2 regions of the Methylosinus sp. R-45379 genome follow, and region 2 is predicted to be linked to the other one. Evidence: predicted binding sites of a transcription regulator. Region 2 holds the regulator's gene; the other holds the start of a gene.

Region 1 (4,792 bases), on a different contig from region 2:
GCGCCGGCCGGCGAGCGTGCGCTCGGGCGCGACGAAATCCTCGTCGTTGCGCGTCGGCGGCGGGGCGGCGGACAGGCGCTCGACCAGCGAGGCGGCGCGCACCGGCTTCACCAGCCAGCCGTCGAAATGGCGCAGCGCCGCCTCGCCGAAGGCGCGTCGCTCCATGGGCGAGAACATCAGGAACACGCGGCCGGCGCCGGCGCGGCGCGCCTCGTCGGCGAGACGCTCGGTCGCCTCCTCGCCGAAGGCGCAATCGACGATGACGGCGTCGAAACGGCCATCCGGCTCGCCGTCCAGACGGCGCGCGCCATGCGTCTCCTCCCGCGCGATCTCGGTCTGCGCGCCGGCCCCGCGCAGGATCTCGGCCATGAACGGCCCTTCGAAGATCGTCGGCGAGACGATCAGAACGCTCGAGCCGGCGAGCGGCCGCTTGCGCTCACGCGTGCGGTCGTCGAAGAGGGCATGCGGCCCGCGCGGCAGGGTGAAGGCGAAGATCGCGCCGGCGCCCGCCGCCTCCTCTATCTCCAGCCGGCCGCCCATCAGCGCGGCGAGATGGCGCGAGATGGCGAGGCCGAGGCCGGTGCCGCCATGGCGCCGCGTCGACGAGCCGTCGCCTTGCTCGAACTCCTCGAAGATGATCTCGCGGGCCGCCGGCGCGACGCCCGGCCCCGTGTCGGCGACGCGAAACAGCAGCGCGCCTTTGGCGTCCCGCTCGACACGCAGGCCGACGCCGCCGCTCGCGGTGAAGTTCACCGCATTGCCGGCGAGATTGACCAGCACCTGGCGCACGCGCGCGGCGTCGCCGGCGACGATCTCCGGCGCGTCCGGCGCGATATAGCTCGCGATCTCGAGATGCTTGGCCTGGGCGCGCGGCGCCAGCAGCTCGACGACGCCCTCGACGAGCGGCGCAAGCGCGAAGGGCTCGACCGAAAGCTCGATCTTGCCGGCCTCGATCTTCGAGAAGTCCAGAATATCGTCGATGAGCTGGGCGAGCGAGCGGCCGGAGGCGGCGATCGCCTCGACATAGCTCGCCTGCTCGGCGTCGAGCCGCGTCGCCGCGAGCAATTGCGCGAGGCCGAGCACGCCATTGAGCGGCGTGCGAATCTCATGGCTCACCGTGGCGAGAAAGCGCGATTTGGCCTGGCTTGCCGCCTCGGCGCGGTCGCGCGCGGCGGCGGCGGCGCGCAGCTCCCAGATTTCGTCGCGCAATCCTTCTAGCTCTGTCTCGACCGCGCGGCGGCGGCGCGCCCGGCGCGCGCGCACGAGCCATAGCCAGACGCCCGGCGCGAGAGCGGCGAAAAAAGCGAGAACGACAAAAACGCAAGGAGGAACAGCGGGCATGCGGGATGGTCCAGAGCCATTCGACGAAGATGCAATTATTTCACGGCAATCCACAGAAAAGTATGAATTGGGCTCAGGCGGCGACGCGGGCTCCGGCGGAGCCGCCGCGATAGGCGAGAGCTTCGGCGAGATGGCGGCGCGCTATGGCGTCCGAGCCGTCGAGATCGGCGATGGTGCGAGCGAGCTTCAGCGCGCGATGGAAGCCGCGCGCCGAGAGGCCGAGGCGCTCGGCCGCCTCGCGAATCAGCGCCGTTCCGGAGGCGTCGAGCGCGGCGGCTTTTTCGATCGCGCTGGCCGGCGCGCTGGCGTTGGTGGTGGAGCCGGGAAGGCCGAGAGCCGCATAGCGTCGGCTTTGGCGTTCGCGCGCCGCGGCGACGCGCGCCGCCACCTCGGCCGAGCCTTCGGCCGGCGGCGGCAGCACGAGATCGGCCGCCGAGACCGCCGGAACCTCGATCCTGAGGTCGAAACGGTCGATCAGCGGGCCTGAGAGCCGCGCCTGATATTGGGCGATGCAGCGCTCATTGGGCTGGCGGCGGCAGGCGAAGCCCGGCTCCAGCGCATGGCCGCAGCGGCAGGGGTTCATCGCCGCGACGAGCTGGAAGCGGGCCGGATAGACGGCGCGATGATTGGCGCGGGACACGGCGACCTCACCGGTCTCTAGCGGCTGGCGCAGGCCATCGAGCGCCTGCGCCTGGAACTCCGGCAGCTCGTCGAGGAACAGCACGCCATTATGGGCGAGCGAGATCTCGCCCGGACGCGCATGGGAGCCGCCGCCGACCAGCGCCGGCATGGAGGCGGAATGATGCGGCGCGCGAAACGGGCGCCGATCGGTGAGCTCGCCGCCGGCGATCTCGCCCGCGACGGAGTGGATCATCGAGACTTCCAGAAGCTCGCGCGGCGACAGCGGCGGCAGAATGGAGGGGAGCCGCGCCGCCAGCATGGATTTGCCGGCGCCGGGCGGGCCGTTCATCAGGAGATTATGGCCGCCGGCCGCGGCGATCTCCAGCGCTCGCTTGGCGCTCTCCTGGCCCTTTATGTCGGAGAGGTCCGGCAGCGCCGTCGCCGCCGCGCGCACAGCCGGCTCCGGCCGCGAGAGCGCCTGCACGCCTTTGAGATGATTGACGAGCTGGATCAGCGAGCGTGGCGCGATCACCTCCATGTCGCTCGACGCCCAGGCCGCCTCCGGCCCGCATTGGCGCGGGCAGATGAGCCCATGGCCGCGCATGTTGGCGGCGACCGCAGCGGGCAGAACGCCGGCGACCGGCGCGATCGCCCCGTCGAGCCCCAATTCGCCGAGCACGGTGAAGCCGTCCAGCGCATCCGAGGGGATGGCGCCGATCGCCGCCATCACGCCGAGCGCAATGGGCAGATCGTAATGGCTGCCCTCCTTGGGCATGTCGGCCGGCGCGAGATTGACGGTGATGCGCTTGGCCGGCAGGGCGAGGCCGGAGGCCACGAGCGCCGCCCGCACACGCTCCCGCGATTCGGCGACCGCCTTGTCGGCGAGGCCGACCAGCGTGAACACCACATTGCCGCTGGCGATCTGCACTTGGACGTCGACGGGCTTGGCCTCTATGCCCTCGAAGGCGACCGTCGCGACTCTGACCACCATGACGAAAGCTCCGAGACCCCGATATCGCTCTGACGCAAACGCCGCCATAGTAGACGCGCGATTTCGCCTCCGCAAGAACAATATGAGAACGAAAATTGGCCATGCTTCGGCAACCGGCCGCTAACCGGCGAGAGCTAGTCTGAGGCCGGTTTTGAGGATCGGCAATTTCAGCTCTCGCGGAAGCGTCGCCATCGTGCGGCCGCGCTCTCGTGAGCTAAGAGCGCTTTCCGATCGGACGGGGCCGTTCGATCGATCAGAAATTCGCGCCGGGGGATATCGCCCTCGAGAGCGCAAAGGGCTTCGCCCGAGAGATGGGGTCGGCGATATGTCTCAGAACAAACGGATGACGAGGGCGCTCGGCGCCGCGGCTTTGGCGCTGGCGATCGGCTTCGGCGCGCCGAAGGCGCAAGCGGCCGAATGCGGACGCAATGGCGAGGGATTCGAGGCCTGGCTCAGCAGCTTCGAGAAGGAAGCCGCCGCGGCCGGAATTTCCAAGGCGGCGATCGATTCGTCGCTCCGCGACGTCTATTACGACCGCTCGGTGATCTCGCATGATCGCGGGCAGAAAGTGTTCCGCCAGACATTCGAGCAATTCTCGGCGCGCATGGCCAATTCCTTCCGCGTGAGCAAGGGACGCGCGCTGCTGCAGAAGCATGCGGCGCTGTTCAAGCGCATCGAGCAGAAATATGGCGTGCCGGGGCCGGTCATTGTCGCGATCTGGGGGCTGGAGACGGATTTCGGCTCCTATCTCGGCGATTTCTCGACGATTCGCGCGCTGGCGACGCTCGCCTATGATTGCCGTCGCGCCGACAAGTTCCGCGCCGAGCTGCTGGACGCGCTGCGCATCGTCGAGCGCGGCGATCTCGATCCCGCGCAAATGCGCGGGGCCTGGGCGGGCGAGATCGGCCAGACGCAGTTCATGCCGTCGTCCTATCTGAAATTCGCGGTGGATTTCGACGGCGACGGCAAGCGCGATCTCGTTCACAACACGGCGGATGTGCTCGCCTCCACCGCCAATTTTCTGCATGGCTACGGCTGGAAGCCGGGCGCCGGCTGGGACGAGGGCGATCCGAATTTTCCGGCGCTGCTCGAGTGGAACAAGGCGAAAGTCTATTCCAAGACCATCGCCCTGCTCGCCGATAAGATCAAAGGCGCGAGCGACACGCGCTCATCAGGAATAGACGCTCCGCGATGAGGCGGCCGCTTTTCGGCATGGTCTGCGGAGGGCTTACTCCGCCGGCTCGGCGTCGGCCGTCTTCAGCGAATGGATCGGCCGGTGCCGTAGATAGATGAAGAACATGGCGATGACGCCGACGCCCATGAGCAGATAGAGGGGCAGGGTGCGCATGAAGCTCTTGCCCACGGAGAAGGGGAAGCGCGACACCCAGCGCTCGCCATGGTCGCCGGTCACGGTCACTATGCCGACGAAATAGCCCGCGTCGGGAAAGTCGTGCTCGAAATTGATCGTGCCGGTCGGATAGGTTCGCGGACCGCGATAGGCGACGGTCACAGCGTCTAGGTCGGCGTTCTCTTTCTCCTCGCTGCCGATATCCCTGACGATTCTGATCTCCACCGCCATGTCGCGCAGCTCGTCCTGCTCGGCGTCGAGCGCGATGATCGTGTGGCCGGTCGCGGGAATATCCTCGCAGAACTCATTCTTGGAGGCGTCCGGCAGATAGCCGGTGAAGTTCATAATGTCCGGCCCGATGAACAGCCGGCACCGCCCCTCCGCGGAGCCGAGCCGGCCATGGGCCGAGGCGGGGGCCGCGGCGCCGAGAAGCGTCAGCAGAAGGACGAGAAGAACGGGCGGCGCGGAACGAGTCGCAGGACGCAGAAACC
Region 2 (4,792 bases):
GCGTGATCTGCGCGACGCTGTCGCCAGTGGCGTCGAGCGTGAAATTGGCGTCCAGCGCGCCGCCGAGATCGGGCCGTGCGGCGAGGTCCCAGGCGAGCGCGCCGGCGTCGACCCCGGTCAGCTGCGCATTGCCGTGAAACTCCAGCGCGCCCGCCGCATTGGCGGCGAAAGTGGCGCGGCCCTTCACCGTCCCCTTATAGGCCTGCGCCTCGGCGAGCGAGAGCTCGAGCCTTCCGCCGCGCAGCAGCAGCGATAGAGCGGCGTCCTCGAGATTCAGCCGCAATATGCGGGCGCGCGTCGCCGAAAGGCGCAGATCGACATCGGCGTCCTGAATATTCGGCAGGACGAAAGCGTCGCGGCTCCATTGGCCGTCGGCGCCGGAGAGCGGCGGCAGATCGGCGATCATCGGCTTCAGCGACACGAAATTGCTGGCGAGAGTCGCATGGACGATGGGCTTTTCGCCCTCGTGCCGCAGCGCGAATGTGCCCTCGAACTCATTGTCGTCGGCCGAGAGCTTCACATCGGTCAGCTGAAAATCGCGCAGGCCGACGCTGGCCTTGGCGGAGAGCTGCACATTCTCGAAGGCGCCGGGCAGCGGCGCGCTCACCTTGGCGAGGCCGAGCGCATGGCGCAGCGAGGGCGAAGAGGCGTTGAGCCGCCCCATATAGCGCGGCTTGGCGCCGATCTGGCCGAAGCCTTCCGCCTCCAGCCGCACGCTGTCCGAATCGAGCCGCACAGTGACCGGCGTCTGCTCGCCGCGCAGCAGCGCGCCGGGCTTCAGCACCCAGAGCATGGCGCGCGGCCGCTCGCCGCCCCAGGAGAAAGCGGCGTCGAGCGTCGCCGGCGAGCCGACGGTGCGCCAATCGAGCGTCGCGTCAATGTCCTGCAGCGTTTCCTCGCCGCCCGAATATTTGAGCCTTGCGACGCCGGAGACGATGGAGACGCCGCCGAGCCGGGCGCGATCGGCCTTCTCGGCCGCCGGCGTCGAGGGCCGCGCCGCCGCGGCGCGCACAGCTGCGCCGGACGTGCTCATCGGCTTGCGATCGAGATCGACCTCTATGGCGGGGCGGATGAGCTCGATATCGGCGATTTCCAAACGGCCGGCCAGCAGCGGCAGCAGCAGCACATTGCCGTGCAGCCTCTCCGCCTCGATGGTCAGCGCGGCGGTGGGATCGGCGAAGGCGATGCTGTCTATGGTGATGTGCGGGCGCGGCAGCAGCGAGAAGGTCGAGCGGCCTTTGGCGGCGATGAACAGGCCGGATGAGGCGTTGAGCTGGCCCGAAATCTCCTCGAGCAGCGCATTGGTCGAGAAGGTCCAAGGCGCGAGCGCCGCGCCGAGCGCCACTGCGGCGACGGCGCCGAGAGCGATCAGCCAGCGGCGCGAGAGGCGCGGGAAAGGCAGGCGGCGGCTTTGGCCCAAGGGCTTCGATCCTTCGATTTCGCGCATCGGGCCGGTCGAGTGCGACATTCCATCGTCCATGAAAAAAAGGCGGGGCGGCCACGGGCCGCTGGCGACACAGCGCGCGCCCTCGGCGAGGGCGCGAGACGAGAGCAACATGCCTTTATCGCTCTGCCGCTACGCGAAAAGGCCCGCGCGCCAAAAGCGCGCGAGGCCGGACCATGGCGGCAAAGGGCGGCGAGATCGTGGCGGCGCGAGGCCCTCAGTATTTGCGCAGAAGGCTGACCAGACGGCCTTGGATGCGGACGCGATCAGGCCCGAAAATGCGCGTCTCATAGGCCGGATTGGCGGCCTCGAGCGCTATTGACGCGCCGCGCTTGCGCAGGCGCTTCAATGTCGCCTCCTCGTCGTCGATGAGGGCGACGACGATATCGCCGGTGTCGGCGCTGTCCTGCTTCTTCACCACGACGACGTCGCCGTCGAGAATGCCGGCCTCGATCATCGAATCGCCGCGCACCTCGAGCGCGAAATGCTCGCCGCCGCCGAGCATATCCGGCGGCAGGCTGATGGTGTGGCTGCGATTCTGCAGCGCGGAAATGGGCGTGCCGGCGGCGATGCGGCCCATGACCGGGATCGCCACCTGCTGATCGGACTCGGGCTCGCCGGCCGGGACGGGGCGCACGCGGCCGAGCGCGCCCTCTATGACCGAGGGCGAGAATTTGCCGCCGCGCGCGGCGACGCGGGGCGTCGCCGATTCGGGCAGGCGCAACACCTCGAGCGCGCGGGCGCGATTGGGCAGACGGCGAATGAAGCCGCGCTCCTCGAGCGCGAGAATGAGCCTGTGAATGCCGGATTTGGAGCGCAGATCGAGCGCGTCCTTCATCTCGTCGAAGGAGGGCGGCACGCCAGTCTCCTTCAGGCGCTCATGGATGAAGCGCAGCAGATCGCTCTGTTTCTTGGTCAGCATGGAAGCCCCCCGGCGCCGCCCGCCCGCGTCGCGCCACGTCCGAACCTAGCCATGATGGCGCGGGTTCATAAACAAATCATGAACGGGAGGATAGGCGTTCTCGGTGCGTTCCGCAAGGGAGACTCTTCGGCGGTCCTTGGTCAGGGAGCATGAATGCATTTCCAGTCAGAAACATCGTGATCCAAATCTATTCGGGCTCGCTGAGAACGCCATTCAAGCGATTTATCCCGACTGTTAATGACAAACCACTGCCCTCGGTCATTAACATTGTCCCGTCCCGAAGAACGGAATGGCCCCGCAATCACCCCGTTTTCATACCCCTTTGAGATGACGCTAAACTTGTCGGTATCACAAAACCAATCAGGCCAACCCAATTGCACGCCTCCAGGCACACGCTTGTTAATTTCATGCCAGTATTTTGCTACCCCTCCGCGAGGAGAAACTTTGTTTGGCGGGACCCCTAGTTGTTGTCTCACATACGCCTCATCGAACCACTCTTTCTCGACTACAACTTCTGCTGGCGGGAACATAAAAGCCTCGTTTGTTGATAACAATACATAAAGATCAGATCGTGAGCTAAAAAATAAAATAGTAGCCCCACTGTCAAAATGGGTCTGCGACGCCACATCACTCTTCTGAACAGCCCAATGCTCAACCGATAATTTTCCCCCAAACTCTTTAGCCGTGTCAAAAACTTCTCGGTCAATATTCGATAAGAAAAACCTATCTTTATTTAGCTGAAAAATGCCAAGAATTATTGCGGAAAAGACGGCGCCAGCCACGAACCATATCAGACGCCCCTTCATGTCATTTCGAGCAAGAAAAACTAGATACCCGGATGCCACGGCAGCGGCTAGGAGAACGACGGTCGCCGCGATAGGCAACCCTTCCCAGTAGGCGGAAACGAGGGCCGGCAACGAGGTTGCAAAGGGCCAAATTTGCGAACCGGCATTTATTATAACATCAACTATCCGTTGATGTGACGCCGTTGCGGGCTCAGATTCTCTAGTTTCCATTCGCTAAGAATAGCAGAGTTCTTGCTTGATTCGAAGAGTCGCTCACACAGGCTACGATCCTACGGTTCCGCCCCTCTACTGCGCCGCCGCCGCCTCCACCCCCAGCATCGGCCGCACATGCCGCGCGAAATCCTCTAGCGAGCGCAAGTTCTTCTCCGGATCCCGCGAGATCGGCTTCAGCAATATCGCCCGCGCGTCGGTCTCCTCGCGATAGGCGGCGATCTTCTCCGCCACTTCGTCGAAATCGCCGATCAGCGAGCGTTGCAGCAGTCCCTCCTCGGTCAGCGAGGCCGGCGCCGCGCCGTCCTGGCGGGCGAAATTGCCGCGCATGCGCTCGGCGAAGCGGGAGAGGAAGGGAACAGCCTCGGCCAGCGCCTGCTCGCGGCGCGGCGCAGCGAAATAAAAGCGCGCCATGGTGAAGCGCGGATCGCCCTCCGGCCCCGCGGCCTCGCGATAAATGCGCAAGGTCTCCTTGATCTGCTCTATGGGGAAAGGCGGGCCGGCCATCACGCCATGGCCATTGCGCGCGGCGTAGCGAATCGCCCCCGGCGTGGTGGTGGCGAGATAGGTGGGGATGGGCTTTTGCAGCGGGCGCGGCGTGAGGCTGAGGCCATTGGCCTCGTAATGCGCGCCGGTGAAAGTCACCTTGTCCTCATAGAGCAGGCGGTTGACGAGGCCGAGCGCCTCCAGAGTCATCTCCCGCGTCGAATCCTTGCCGGCGCCGAAATGGCGATTCTGCAATTCGAAAGGTCCGCCGCGCGCCACGCCAAAATCGAACCGGCCCTTGGAGAGAAGGTCGATGGTGGCGACATCCTCCGCCACCTGAATCGGGTTGCGGAAGGCGAGCAGCACCGCCGCCGAGCCGAGCCGTATCGTGGTCGTCACGCCCGCGAGATAGGAGAGAAGCGTGAGAATGGAGGGACAGGCGGCGTCCGGCTCGAAATGATGCTCGGCGACCCAGGCCTCCTCGAAGCCGAGCGCCTCGGCGTGGCGCACCAGGCGCGTCTGCGTCTCGAAGCAGCGCGCGAAATCCTGCTGCGGGTTTTCGTAAGTGGAGAAGACGCCGAACCGCATGGCGAGGGCCTCGAGATGCGCGCCGCCGCTCCCATGCGCGCCTTGGCTATATACGGCAGTTACATATTGTCATACAGAATATGGACGCAAAAGCCCGCCCGCAAGCGCAAAAACATTGGCGTCGCGTGCGAATTTCGGTCGGCCGATAGAAAGCTCTCGTCCAATCCGGCGCATAGGCGTCATAATAGAGAAATCAAATAAAGCGACGAGAAAAACATATTGATCGATCATCGGCGCTGTGACGATTTTCCGATAGAAAGAGTTGAAAAAGTCGCAACGCTCGGCATTGTCGAAAACCAGCACGCGCCGCGAGGGCGCTCATCGCGAAAAAGCGGG

Evidence for each region. The regulator LexA, encoded in region 2, represses DNA repair genes until DNA is damaged. The targets are predictions, from matches to a motif close to TGTTCNNNNTGTGTTCNG.
Region 1: A1351_RS21655 (YifB family Mg chelatase-like AAA ATPase) is a predicted target of LexA. The motif match lies at 3,027-3,044, and genes of this name have one in related genera.

What each region holds. Positions count from the first base shown of each region.
Region 1 covers NZ_LUUM01000299.1:17,029-21,820, reverse strand. The annotation lists partial or broken gene A1351_RS21660 (ATP-binding protein) at 1-1,341, opposite strand, end outside; gene A1351_RS21655 (YifB family Mg chelatase-like AAA ATPase) at 1,415-2,953, opposite strand; gene A1351_RS21650 (lytic transglycosylase domain-containing protein) at 3,279-4,148, shown strand; gene A1351_RS21645 (hypothetical protein) at 4,182-4,792, opposite strand, start outside.
Region 2 covers NZ_LUUM01000286.1:24,266-29,057, forward strand. The annotation lists gene A1351_RS19800 (AsmA family protein) at 1-1,420, opposite strand, end outside; gene lexA (transcriptional repressor LexA) at 1,662-2,366, opposite strand; gene A1351_RS24925 (hypothetical protein) at 2,507-3,172, opposite strand; gene A1351_RS19810 (LLM class flavin-dependent oxidoreductase) at 3,458-4,456, opposite strand; gene A1351_RS19815 (hypothetical protein) at 4,526-4,759, opposite strand.